DNA from 3 places in the Lutibacter holmesii genome. Region 2 is predicted to be linked to each of the others. Evidence: riboswitches for the same ligand, from Rfam matches in the RefSeq annotation. Region 2 holds a riboswitch; each other region holds the start of a gene.
What was found. Region 2 has a riboswitch for S-adenosylmethionine ahead of ACFQ5N_RS01070 (hypothetical protein). Riboswitches for the same ligand answer to the same signal wherever they lie in the genome.
Positions count from the first base shown of each region.

Region 1 (4,302 bases), 220 kb from region 2:
TGAAACACCATTTTTATTCAATAATACTTTTGACGAGTTAGCAACTGCAAAAATATTTAAGTTAATGTTCTTTCTTTTTATAATAGTTTCTTTACTCTTTAAAATTTGGTTAATTAACGTTCCGCCAACCAATCCTTTTCCAAAAACAGCTATGTTTATATTTTTTGAAACTCCAAAAATTTCACCGTGTACCACATTTACCGCTTTGTTTAAATCGGTTTGTTTTACAACCAAACATACATTTTCTCCAGTAACCGTATTATTAATTAATATTGGTGTAATATGGTTTTTAATTAATGCGCTGTATGGTTGATTGAAAGAATGTAAACTTTGCCCAACAATTGAAATAACCGACACATTTTCAGTTACATATATTTGACTTACATCTTTATTTTGAAACTCATTTTTAAACTCTTCTTCTAAAACTTTTTTAGCTTTATATCCGTCTTTCGCATCAACAATAAACCCAATTCCTCTTTCTGAAGAACCTTGCGAAATAATACTCACGCTAATTTTCTCTTTTCCTAAAGCACCAAAAATTCGACCGTCTACACCAACTTTACCTAATAAACCTCTACCAATTAAATTTACCAAAGCCACATCTTGATCAACAGACAAAGATTTAATTCCTCCACGTTCTGTTTCAGAGCCTATAAGCGTTCCTGTATTATCATTATTAAACGTATTTAATATTCTTAACGGAATATTTTTTTCAATTAATGGAATAATTGTTTTTGCATGTAAAATATTTGCTCCAAAGTTGGCCATTTCATTGGCTTCTTGATAACTTAACTTTTCAATTTTTTGAGCATTCTCCACCAAATCAGGGTTTGCCGTGTAAACTCCATCGACGTGCGTGTAATTTTGAAATTCAGCAGCATTTAAAAAGTTGGCAATTAATGAAGCTGTATAATTACTTCCATTTCTTCCTAAAGTAGTTGTTTCACCTTGCAAACTTGAACCAATAAAACCGGTAATAATTTGCGTAGTATTTTCAGGCTGGGTTCTAAAATATTCAACTACATTTTCTTCAGAAGTTGTTTCAAAAGGCTGAGCGTTTCCAAACTGATTGTTTGTTCTAATCAATTGTCTTGTATCTGCAACCGTAGCATTTACTCCTTGCTTATTTAACAAAAATGCAATTGTTTTTGCCGCCATTAGTTCTCCTTGCGAAAGTACTTGATCTTTTACTTTTTGGCTATAATCACCTAATAAATTTACCCCTCTAAATATTTCATCTAACAGTTGAAACTCTGCAGATAAATCAACATCAGCAGCTGCATCTAATTGGTAATTTTTCACCAATTCAAATTCTTCTATATAAGGCAAACTACTTTTTGCTTTTTCTAAAATAGACTCTAAATGATCGGTAGTTTTACCTCTTGCTGAAACAACAACAGCTATTTTTTCGTTATTTTTAATTTTAGTTTCAATAATATCTAAAACACTATTTAAACCTTTACCGTTTGCTAACGATTTCCCTCCAAACTTTACTACTTTCATATTTTTATTTTTAGAACTTTTATTAAAAATAGGTTCTATAATTTTTCCTAATTGCTTGTATTCTATTAAAAATGCATCGTGTCCGTGTACCGAATTAATTTCATTGTACGTAACATTTGGATGCGTTAAAGCCAATTTTTTGTGTGTTTCTTTATTTTCTTCAGCCGTAAAAAACAAATCTGAATCAACACCTACAATATGAATATTAGCTTTAATACTATCTAACACGTGTGCATCTCTACCTTTTGTAACATCAATAGATCTTAACAGTTGGTTCATTAATTTATATGCTGACAACTGAAAACGCTCCTGCAATTTTTTCCCGTGATGTAACAACCAACTTTCTACATTAAAAATCTCTAAATCATTATTTTTTGAACGATGAAAACGTTCTTTAAATGACTCAGGAGTTCTGTAACACAACATAGCGTGCATACGTGCATCATGCACAGGATTGCTTGAATTTGTTAAAAATTGCTCTTGAATTTGACAGTTTGCAATTAACCAATCTGTAGATTTCCAATCGGTTGCCACTAACACTAAATGTTTTGTAATATTAGGGTTTATCACTGCCATTTCCCAGGCAATTCCACCACCTAAAGAACCACCAATTAAGGCATACAATCCATCAATTTTTAAAGCTTTTAACCCTAATAAAAAGATGTTTGCCATATCACGTGCTTCAAAATCTTTGTAATTTTCAATTACAAAACCATCGTATCCATTCCCAGGAATATTGAATGAAATTATTGTATAAAAATTGGTATCAATTACTCTGTTTTCACCAACAACATCAATCCACCAACCATTTTCACCAGCCACATTACTGTTACCAGTTAATGCATGATTTACCAAAATTATAGGCGCAGAATGCAACTCCTTTCCAAACACTTCGTAGGAAAGTTGAATACGTTCATTTTTTATTCCTTTTTCAGAAATAAAATTAGTGAGGGTTATGTGTTTTAATTGATTCATCAATAATTATTTAAAATAACTTCCTTTTCAGGCTTGTTTGTACTTAAAAAATTATTGTTATGAGAAATGCAGAAAATCACTTGAAGTAATTTCGTTAAGTTATCTATCCGTAATGGGTAGAATTTAGCACCTTCTTTATAAAAACAAAGGGTTGCTAAGGCTTCAACGGGTCTATTCCCTCTGCCTTTCTTGATAACAATAGTCAATAAGTTTATGAACTGATTGCAAATTAACGCAATAAAAATTTCTCGTACAATAGTTTTTTAATAAATTAACCTTCTTATTCACTTGCTTTTACAAACGCTTCTTTTAAATCGTTTTTTAAATCTTCAACATCTTCTAAACCAACTGATAATCTAATTAAATCTTGTGTAACACCTGAAGATACTTGCTGCTCTTCAGTTAATTGTTGATGTGTTGTGCTTGCCGGATGAATTATTAATGATTTGGTATCACCAATATTTGCTAATAACGAAAATATTTTAGTTGCATCAGTTACTTTTTTAGCAGCTTCAAAACCACCTTTTAAACCAAAAGTTACCAATCCGCTTTGCCCCTTAGGTAAATATTTTTTAGCTAAAGCATTGTACTTACTACTTTCTAAACCAGGATAATTTACCCAAGCAACTTCTTCTCTACTTTCTAACCATTGCGCCAATTCTAATGCATTTGCACTGTGCTGTTTGATACGTACTGGTAAGGTTTCTAATCCTTGAATTATTTGAAACGCATTGAACGGGCTTAAAGCTCCTCCAAAATCACGCAATCCTTCTAAAATTAATTTAAACGTAAATGCTGCTGCTCCTAAAGCTTCACTATAAACCAAACCGTGGTATCCTGCCGATGGCTCAGTAAACTCAGGAAATTTTCCATTGGTCCAATCAAAAGTACCAGCATCAATAATGGCTCCTCCTAAAGAATTTCCTTGTCCGCCAATATATTTTGTTAATGAATGAATTACTAAATTAGCACCATGCTTAATTGGATTTAATAACGCCGGACTTGCTACTGTATTATCAACAATAAAAGGTACGCCAGCTGCTTTTGAATGTGCTGCAATAGCTTCAATATCTAGCACATCTAATTTTGGATTCCCTAAAGATTCTACAAAAAATGCTCTTGTATTGTCTTGTACTGCATTTTTAAAATTTTCAGGATTAGAAGCATCAACAAACGTAGTTGTAATTCCCAATCTTGGCAATGTTACACTTAACAATGTGTATGTTCCACCGTATAAACTACTTGAAGCAACAATATGATCTCCTGCTTTTAATAAGGTTAATAATCCTGTAGAAATAGCTGACGTTCCAGATGCAAATACAACGGCTCCAATACCGCCTTCAATTGCGGCTAAACGTTTTTGTAAAATATCATTTGTTGGGTTATTTAATCGTGTATAAATAAACCCTAATTCTTTTAATGAAAATAAATTAGCCGCGTGTTCTGTATCATCAAACACGTATGATGATGATTGGTAAATTGGAACTGCTCTTGTTCCTAATGTGTCGTTTGTGTCGTGTCCTGCGTGTAATGCTTGTGTTGAAATATTTTGAGTACTCATAATTGTATTTTTTTGTCTATGTTTTTTTAAAATTTAAATAAAAAAGTCCCTTTGGTTTTAGGTATTACCAAAGGGACTTTTATCTATTTAGATTTTAATTTCCATTTATTTTTGGCAATACCATATCATTGTGTTACGCATCATTCGCATACACATTATACCTTGGTTTGTCATTGATTTTTGGAAAGTAAACTTCATTTTTTAATTATATTTGTAAAAAAAAACCTCTGATTTCTCAGAGGTTCCTATATGTTTATGTTATT
Region 1 is NZ_JBHTMV010000001.1:28,325-32,626, reverse strand. Features, by position in the region: gene thrA (bifunctional aspartate kinase/homoserine dehydrogenase I) at 1-2,481, opposite strand, end outside; SAM riboswitch class I at 2,575-2,677, opposite strand; gene ACFQ5N_RS00150 (O-acetylhomoserine aminocarboxypropyltransferase/cysteine synthase family protein) at 2,759-4,039, opposite strand.
Region 1: it holds a riboswitch for S-adenosylmethionine, as region 2 does, so the genes downstream of both, thrA (bifunctional aspartate kinase/homoserine dehydrogenase I) here and ACFQ5N_RS01070 (hypothetical protein) in region 2, are expected to answer to the same signal.

Region 2 (4,302 bases):
GCATCACAATCGCTAAATCTATCATAGGATGCGTTTGAATCTAAATCATTTATTTTATAGCCAAAAATTGCCTCTCTAATATTTTCTTTGAAATATATCTCGACATTTTGGTTATGAGCCACTAATGTTTGGAAAAACTCTTTTAGTTTCATAATATTTAATTTATTAATGCAACATCTTTGTATTGTACTGTTATTTTGTGATTCAATTCAAATGCAAACTTATAGTAAAATGGTAATAAGAAATGAGCTTATTAAAATTAAATAAAAATCCTTGCTTGTATACCATTTTCTACTTTTTATTTAAGCAAATAATTTAATTTAAATATATTCTAAAAAACTTGTCAAACCTACACTTAGTACTCCATAATGTTTAGCTAAGCCAAATCTTAATCTTCCATCAATAATATCTATAAAGTTTGGGTTAAAATTGAGTTTTTCAGGACTTGTTTTTTTTAAGTATTCAATTAATAATATTTGGTATTGCTCTATATAATCGTTATCCCAATTTTCGTAATTAGGAATCTCACGATTATTTTTTTCTCTAGCATTATTTAAAGCGCGTTTGGTCATGTTTTATTGATATTCAGGTAATACCTTTAATTGCTCTATGACTTGATCAATACGTTGACACAAAACTTCATTTTGCTCTTGTAATGCATTCGTATAAATTTCTCGGAGTATTTCTAACCTATCAGAACCAGGTAAGGTCCAAACGCCATATTCACTGATATAAAAGCGATGAGGATTCTTTGCCAAAATCTCGACCTTTTCAGCATCGGTTGCAAAAATATGATGCGCACCACGTATTGCAGGGTATTTAAGTAAGGCTATAAAATGGGTTTTTTGAATAGGTAGGTTATGGGTATCAGGAAGTATCAGAACATAAGGTGCCGTAATATGAAATGAAAAAGGAGCATCCTGGTGACTCCTATAATATTGAATCGTCATAAATTTGAAGTCCTTATCAAAACTGATCAACTGACAGTCCTTAGCTCCGGTTAAATCAAATTGCGTTTGTAAAGAAGGGTTTTCTTTGGTGCAAAGAAAACCTCTCTCTTTAAAACGATCTGTTTCTAAAATGTTGATGTAATTTTTCTGTAGACTTAAATTTCCTACAGTTAGTTTTTTTTCGCTAGTTGCGAAATTCAATTGAATGTTTCTTACAAGTGTTTGCATATTGTAACTATTTATTAAGTGATTAATAGGGTTACATCAAGCCAGAATAAGTGTGTAATTGTTCATCACATTTGAGCTATTGCTCCGCATCTCTGAAACCACCGTGTCGTAAACCTGATCGGTTGGTATCCTCTTTTAGGATTCTTGATGTATGTTGTTTATAATATTCTTGGGTCTATTTCTTTAGATTTTTCAAACATTTTTGTTTCATTGTGATATACAATAACAATTCTGTTTTGTTCCAGTTCATTCATTAAAGAAGTTACAAGTAACTCAATTTCAGATTTGAACTGTTTTTCTTCTAAAGGGAATTTTGGATAATTAATAAAATCTAATTTTAGATGAGGTTCTACTTGACCGCTTAAAATAAGGTCGCATTCAGAAATGCAAGCACTCAAATAAACCTTTCTTTCAGCAATTTGTTGCTGTTGAAATTTCTGAAGAATACCAACAAATTCTGATTTTTGATAAAACTGTTTAGAATAACCGAATTGCATACCAATAGTAACAGTTGCGGTAAAAGTGGGTTTCGTAATAATGTTCATGTTAATTAATGTTTTAATGGTAAAACATTCCGAAAACAAAAAAGCGATACATAAGTGGATATTAAAACATTTTTTTCCTTTGTAATGGCTCATTGTTAAAGCACCTTCGCTTGTTATTGCAGGTTGCTACTTCAATTAAGAAGTTCGTAATGATATTACAAAGTAAGTGTTTATAATTTAAATAAAAAAATTAAAATTTTTTTTTATTGTATAGGCTGTGAATAGGGTCCCACAGCATATAAAGGTGTATGGGGTAAAAAGAAAAATTGCCTAGAAAATTGGGTAGGGGTATTGTTTGAAAGTAAAAAGAACTAGAAATCTTCCAAAGATAATTTTTATATATATTTAAAAAAAGATTGTTTTTTGTTGAAGGGTATATTTTTTTAATTAAAAGATCAAGATGATGACAAATGTCACTAGATTCAATTATAGAGTTGGTTAAATTTATAAAAATAATAGACTATGAAAAAAACAATATTACTAGCGTTAGTGCTTATAGTTAGTGCTTGTTCAAAATCTGATGATACATCATCAGAGGATTCATCAACCATTTTTGGGGAATGGGAATTATATAGCATAGCTGAAGATGGATATGATGAATTAGAAGGTGAAAAAAAATTTCCAACAATCGAGTTTATTTCCCCTGATGCTTTTAGGCAATTATGGTATGATAACGATGACGGTACTGTTACAGATATTATTGGTACTTTCACATTAACAGGTGACATACTTACTTTAACTGAGACTTATTACAATGGAGAATCAGTTTCAAGATCTCCAGATCTATATGTTGATGTTAAAATAACAGAAAAGACTATAACTTGGGGTGATCGATATGATGATGGTTATGATTCGGGTTATGAAACATATCATTTAAGAAGATTAAATTAGCACGTTAGAATAAGTTACAATACATAAATCGTACATTTTTTAAATCAAAAAACCCTAACTTATTGATTACCAATAGTTAGGGTTTTGATTTTGCGGAGAAAGAGGGATTCGAACCCCCGGAGGTGTGACCCTCAACAGTTTTCAAGACTGCCGCATTCGACCACTCTGCCATTTCTCCTTTAGCGGTTGCAAATATATAATGTTTTTTTCTTTAGATAAAATATTTTTACACTTTTTTTTAATATTTTTTCTGTTACTTTTGAACCTCAAATAATTACATGGATTCTATATTAGAAATTATACTTTTAATTGCTGTTGGTTTTGTTGCCGGAGCAATAAATACATTAGCCGGTGGAGGCTCATTATTATCGTTACCGATTCTTATTTTTTTAGGTTTGCCGCCAAATGTGGCAAATGGTACCAATAGAATTGCAATTTTATTTCAAAATATATTTACAACTGCTGGTTTTAAAAGTAAAGGGGTAATCACTTTTCCGTTTAGTATTTATGTTGGAATTTCAGCATTAGTGGGTTCTCTTATTGGTGCACAAATTGCTGTAGATATTAAGGGGGAAACCTTTAATAAAATTTTAGCCATTATTATGGTGGTTATTGTGGTTTACATGATTTTAAAATCTAAGTATAAGCCGGTTCATGATATTGAAAAAACAACGGGTAAACATTTGTGGCTTAGTATCGTGTTGTTCTTTTTTGTTGGTGTTTATGGAGGTTTCATTCAAGCAGGTGTTGGTTTTATTATGTTACTTATTCTATCTTCTGTAAATAATATATCACTAGTAAAAAGTAATGCTATTAAAGTAACTGTTGCCTTAATTTACACGTTTGCTGCGGTTGCCGTATTTGCATATAACGATAAAATTGATTGGAAAGTTGGACTTATTTTAGCAGTTGGAAATGCAGTAGGAGGTTGGCTTGCAAGTAGATGGTCTGTTAAAAAGGGTGATGGTTTGGTTCAAAAGTTTTTAATTGTTATGATTGTAATTATGGCAATTAAATTATGGTTTTTTTAAACTTATTTCAAAGAACAAATCAACCTTCAATAAGATTCTTTTTTTTACATTTGTTGCTTAAATTTATGATATGGCTAATTCATTCGGAAAAATATTTACAATAACAACTTTTGGAGAATCTCATGGCGAAGCTATTGGTGGTGTAATTGATGGTTGTCCTGCAGGAGTAGAACTTGATTTAGAGTTTATTCAAAAAGAAATGGACAGGAGAAAACCTGGTCAGTCTAAAATTGTAACGCAACGTAAAGAACCAGATGCAGTACGTTTTTTATCTGGTATTTTTGAAGGTAAAACAACAGGAACTTCTATAGGGTTTATTATTGAAAATGTGCATCAACGTTCTAATGATTATTCACATATAAAGGACTCTTACAGACCTTCTCACGCAGATTATACTTATGATAAGAAATATGGAAATCGTGACTATAGAGGTGGTGGAAGGACTTCTGCAAGAGAGACTGCAAACTGGGTTGTTGGTGGTGCAGTTGCAAAGCAAGTAATTCCTGATATTAAAATAAACGCATATACGTCTTCAGTTGGTGATTTGTTTTTAGAAAAACCGTATCAAGATTTAGATTTTTCTGAAACAGAAAATAACATTGTTCGTTGTCCTGATGCTGAAGTAGCTAAGGAAATGATTGAAAAAATTGACACAAT
Region 2 is NZ_JBHTMV010000001.1:247,798-252,099, forward strand. Features, by position in the region: gene ACFQ5N_RS01055 (hypothetical protein) at 1-122, opposite strand, end outside; gene ACFQ5N_RS01060 (hypothetical protein) at 321-572, opposite strand; gene ACFQ5N_RS01065 (hypothetical protein) at 576-1,178, opposite strand; SAM-I-IV-variant riboswitch at 1,236-1,334, opposite strand; gene ACFQ5N_RS01070 (hypothetical protein) at 1,337-1,723, opposite strand; SAM-I-IV-variant riboswitch at 1,784-1,881, opposite strand; gene ACFQ5N_RS01075 (lipocalin-like domain-containing protein) at 2,186-2,614, shown strand; tRNA gene ACFQ5N_RS01080 (tRNA-Ser) at 2,708-2,792, opposite strand; gene ACFQ5N_RS01085 (sulfite exporter TauE/SafE family protein) at 2,893-3,645, shown strand; gene aroC (chorismate synthase) at 3,716-4,302, shown strand, end outside.

Region 3 (4,302 bases), 180 kb from region 2:
CTCTTCTATCTAAAATAACATCTTCAACATGTTCTAATAAATCCTTTGGAATATCATCATAAACTTCCAACATGGCAGGATTTACAATTCCAATATTCATACCTGCTTTAATTGCATAATATAAAAATACCGAATGCATTGCCTCACGTACTGCATTGTTTCCTCTAAAAGAAAAAGATACATTACTTACACCTCCACTAACATTAACGTTTGGCAAATTCTCGCGAACCCAACGAGTAGCTTCAATAAAATCTATCGCATTTCTTCTGTGCTCTTCCATTCCGGTTGCAACAGGAAATATATTTAAGTCAAAAATTATATCTTCCGAAGGGAAACCTACTTTATCAACCAAAACATCGTACGACCGTTTTGCTATTTCTATTCTTCTATCATAGTTATCAGCTTGCCCAACTTCATCAAAAGCCATTACAATAACAGCTGCACCGTACATTTTTATTTTTTTGGCATGCTCAATAAACTGCGCTTCTCCTTCTTTTAAACTAATAGAATTCACTACACATTTACCTTGCGCAACTTGTAAACCAGCTTCAATAATATCCCACTTAGAGCTATCTACCATAATAGGCACACGAGCAATATCTGGTTCAGCAGCAATTAAATTCATAAAACGAACCATTGCTTCTTTTCCATCTAGCAAACCATCGTCCATATTTATGTCAATAATTTGCGCACCACCATCTACTTGATGACGAGCAATTGCTAGCGCTTCATCAAATTTCTCTTCTTTTATCAATCGTAAAAACTTACGAGAACCGGCAACATTGGTACGTTCTCCAACATTTATAAAATTACTTTCTGGAGTAATTACTAAAGGCTCAAGTCCTGATAGTTTTAAATATTTTTTTTCTGAATTCATTCTAATAAGTATGAGATTCTGAATCAAGTTCAGAATGACGAAAATTTAATTTTTTGAATCAACTTTACGAGGCTCAAAATCTTCAGCCACCTCTGCAATTGCTTTTATATGTGCTGGAGTTGTTCCGCAACATCCACCAATAATATTTATCAACCCTTTTTCTAAGTATTCTTTTATTTGGCCAGCCATTTGATCTGGAGTTTCATCGTATTCACCAAAAGCATTTGGTAATCCTGCATTTGGATGTGCAGACACTCCAAACTCCGCTTTTTGAGATAACACTTCTAAATGTGGTGTTAATTGTTTTGCTCCTAAAGCACAATTAAATCCAACTGTTAATAAAGGAATGTGTGAAACTGAAATTAAAAATGCTTCTGCAGTTTGACCAGATAAGGTTCTTCCACTTGCATCTGTAATTGTTCCACTTAACATTATTGGAATATCTATATTTCTTTCAGATTTCACTTCTTCAATAGCAAATAAGGCTGCTTTTGCATTTAACGTATCAAAAACAGTTTCAACCAACAATATATCAACACCACCATCAATTAACGCTTCAACTTGCTGTTTGTATGCAACTCTTAAATCGTCAAAAGTTACCGCTCTAAAACCTGGGTCATTTACATCTGGAGACATACTTGCCGTACGGTTTGTTGGTCCAATTGAACCAGCAACAAAACGAGGTTTATTTGGATTTTTGGCCGTGTATTCATCAGCTACTTCTTTGGCAATTTTAGCTGATTCAAAATTCAATTCATATACATAATCTTCCATTTCATAATCAGCCATTGCAATGGTTGTACTTGAAAATGTATTGGTTTCAATAATATCAGCTCCCGCTTCTAAATATTTCCCGTGAATGGTTTTAATAGCTTCAGGTTGGGTAATTGAAAGCATATCATTATTTCCTTTTACTGAAACATTGAAATCTTTAAATTTTTCACCTCTATAATCTTCTTCAGTAAATTTATACTGTTGAATCATAGTTCCCATAGCTCCGTCAAGAACAAGGATTTTATTTTTTAATGTATTTCGGATATCTTCCATTTTGTTGTTTTTACATAAACAGTCGGAAGTTATTAAGTGGCATTACTATAAAAGTAGGTGTTATCTGTCCATTTTAATGGTAGAACGTAGCACCTTCTTTAGCTTTAAAGGGTTGCTAAGGCTTCAACAGGTCTATTCCCTCAGCCTTTCTTAATAACTAATTAAGTATGTTTATGAACTTTGTGCAAATAAACGGCATATTCTTTTGAATTACAAACAACTGTTCTATAATATTCAAGAATTTCACAAGTTTATATTAATTGTAATACGCGTTCCATTATTTTTTGAAGAATTGATAAAAATTCGCCCATTCACATAACTTATTCGTTCTTTCATAAAAAACAATCCCATTCCGGCTTCACTCTTTTCGGCTAATAATTTTTCTGCATCAAAACCTTTCCCATCATCATCAATTACAATGCTTAAAACTTGATTGGAATGACTAATTGAAACCAAAATATAATTGGCTTCGGCATATTTTAATGAATTATTTACAGCTTCTTGAACAACTCTATATAAATTGGTTTCTACCAAAGAGTCAAACCTACCTTTAAAATCGGTTTTATTTTCAAAGAAAATTTCTTTTCCAGTAAAGCTAGCCAAACGCTCTGTTAGTTTTTGAATTGTAGGCACAATACCATAGTCAACCAACTCAGGAGGTGTTAAATTAAACGTAACTGCACGCACTTCTTTAATTAAATTCCCTAACAATTCTTTTAGTTTACTTACTTTAACAGCTGTTCCTTCAACATTTTTAGCATTAATAGATTCTATATTAAATTTTAAAGCCGTTAACATTTGCCCAATGCCGTCGTGAATATCTTTTGCAATTCGCTTTCTCTCCTCTTCTTGCGCCTCAACAATTTGACTTGCTTGTGTTTTTTGACGATTTACTTGCTCTGTAAAACGCTCTTCATTTAAAATATCAATTTCACTTTGTGACTCTTTTCGTTTTGTTATGTCTGTACATAAAATTAAAACCTGCTGGTTATTTCTCAATTGATTCATTGGAATTATAGACATTTCCAACCACAAACTTTGATTTTTCTTGGTTGCCATTTCTAACTCACCAACCCAAATAGATCTTCTTTTACCTTTTAACAACTCTTTTACAGCTTGCTGCTCTTCTCCATCTAACAACAATAATTCTTCTAAATAAGCTTTTTCATCTTTAACGGTATCAATTCCCAATAGCGTTTGAAACTTTTTACTCATATAAACTATTGATCCGTCTTGAGCAACACTTACAAACAACGCTGCATTATCTAATGCATAATTAAGCCCTTTTAATTCTTGTAATGAAGCTTCCTTTGCAATATACAATTCTTCAATTTTTTGAGCTTTATCTTGCGCTTCTTTTCTTGTAGCTATTAAATCTCTAATTACATTTTTTATGTGAATTGAAATTGGCTTAAACAAAAACAGCATTTCAAACAATAAAATTAGAAGAGAAATAACCAGTAAAATATATTCTTTCTGTTTTAACTCTCTAACTTTTTGCTGACTAATTTCATCGTATTTAAATACAATTTCATTCATTTTATTTAAAAAAGGCCCTTCGGATTCTTTTAAACTTGAAATGTATTTTTGAAGTGATTTAGGTGCAGTACCAGGACTTTCAGTAATTAAATAAACAATGGCTTTGCAAGAATTTACAATTTGCTGATGATCTGAATCAATTTCTTTAAACAATGTTATTAATTCAGGGCTACTTTTAGTTAGCTCAGCCAATTCGCTTAATTCATTTTGTAAATTTTGATGCGACACTAAAAACGTTTGGTTACTTTTTTTTATAACCTCAACTATTTTTAGATGCTCACTTTTAGTAGCGCCTAATAAGAACAACGATTCCTTCACCAACTTTTGACTTAACATACGTTGACGCCCAGCAATATTGATAATTCGAGAATCGTTTAACTGAGAATTTAAATGCCTTTGAATTAAAATTTGAGCTACAAATATTGATGCCGCAATTAACAAAAATGCCATTAAATATAACCTTCTAAATTTATAAAAGGTTGAATTATCTAATGATACATTATTTGATTCACTCATAAAAAAAGTTGACCACTAATTTAACTAAGTGCTTTTGTAATTAAAGCTAAAGTAGGTTCTGAAAGCTCTAATTCCAGAGCTGCTTTATGTCCTTTTTCAGACATTTTTTTCCATGTTTTTTGAATAATATCAATCAACTTTTCTTCGGCATATTTTTCAGAAAATTTAGCAAAATAAAATTCTAAAAACACTAAACACACCACATCTTCTAATGTTTGCGTATCTGCATTCTTTTTTAATTGTTTTTTTAACAATAAAAATGCAACCTCATCAATAATTTCTTGAGAATACCCGCATTCTTTTAAAATATCTCCAGCTTTTTT
Region 3 is NZ_JBHTMV010000001.1:69,548-73,849, reverse strand. Features, by position in the region: gene metH (methionine synthase) at 1-877, opposite strand, end outside; gene ACFQ5N_RS00300 (homocysteine S-methyltransferase family protein) at 923-1,924, opposite strand; SAM riboswitch class I at 1,982-2,084, opposite strand; gene ACFQ5N_RS00295 (sensor histidine kinase) at 2,168-3,979, opposite strand; gene ACFQ5N_RS00290 (DUF4202 domain-containing protein) at 4,000-4,302, opposite strand, start outside.
Region 3: it holds a riboswitch for S-adenosylmethionine, as region 2 does, so the genes downstream of both, ACFQ5N_RS00300 (homocysteine S-methyltransferase family protein) here and ACFQ5N_RS01070 (hypothetical protein) in region 2, are expected to answer to the same signal.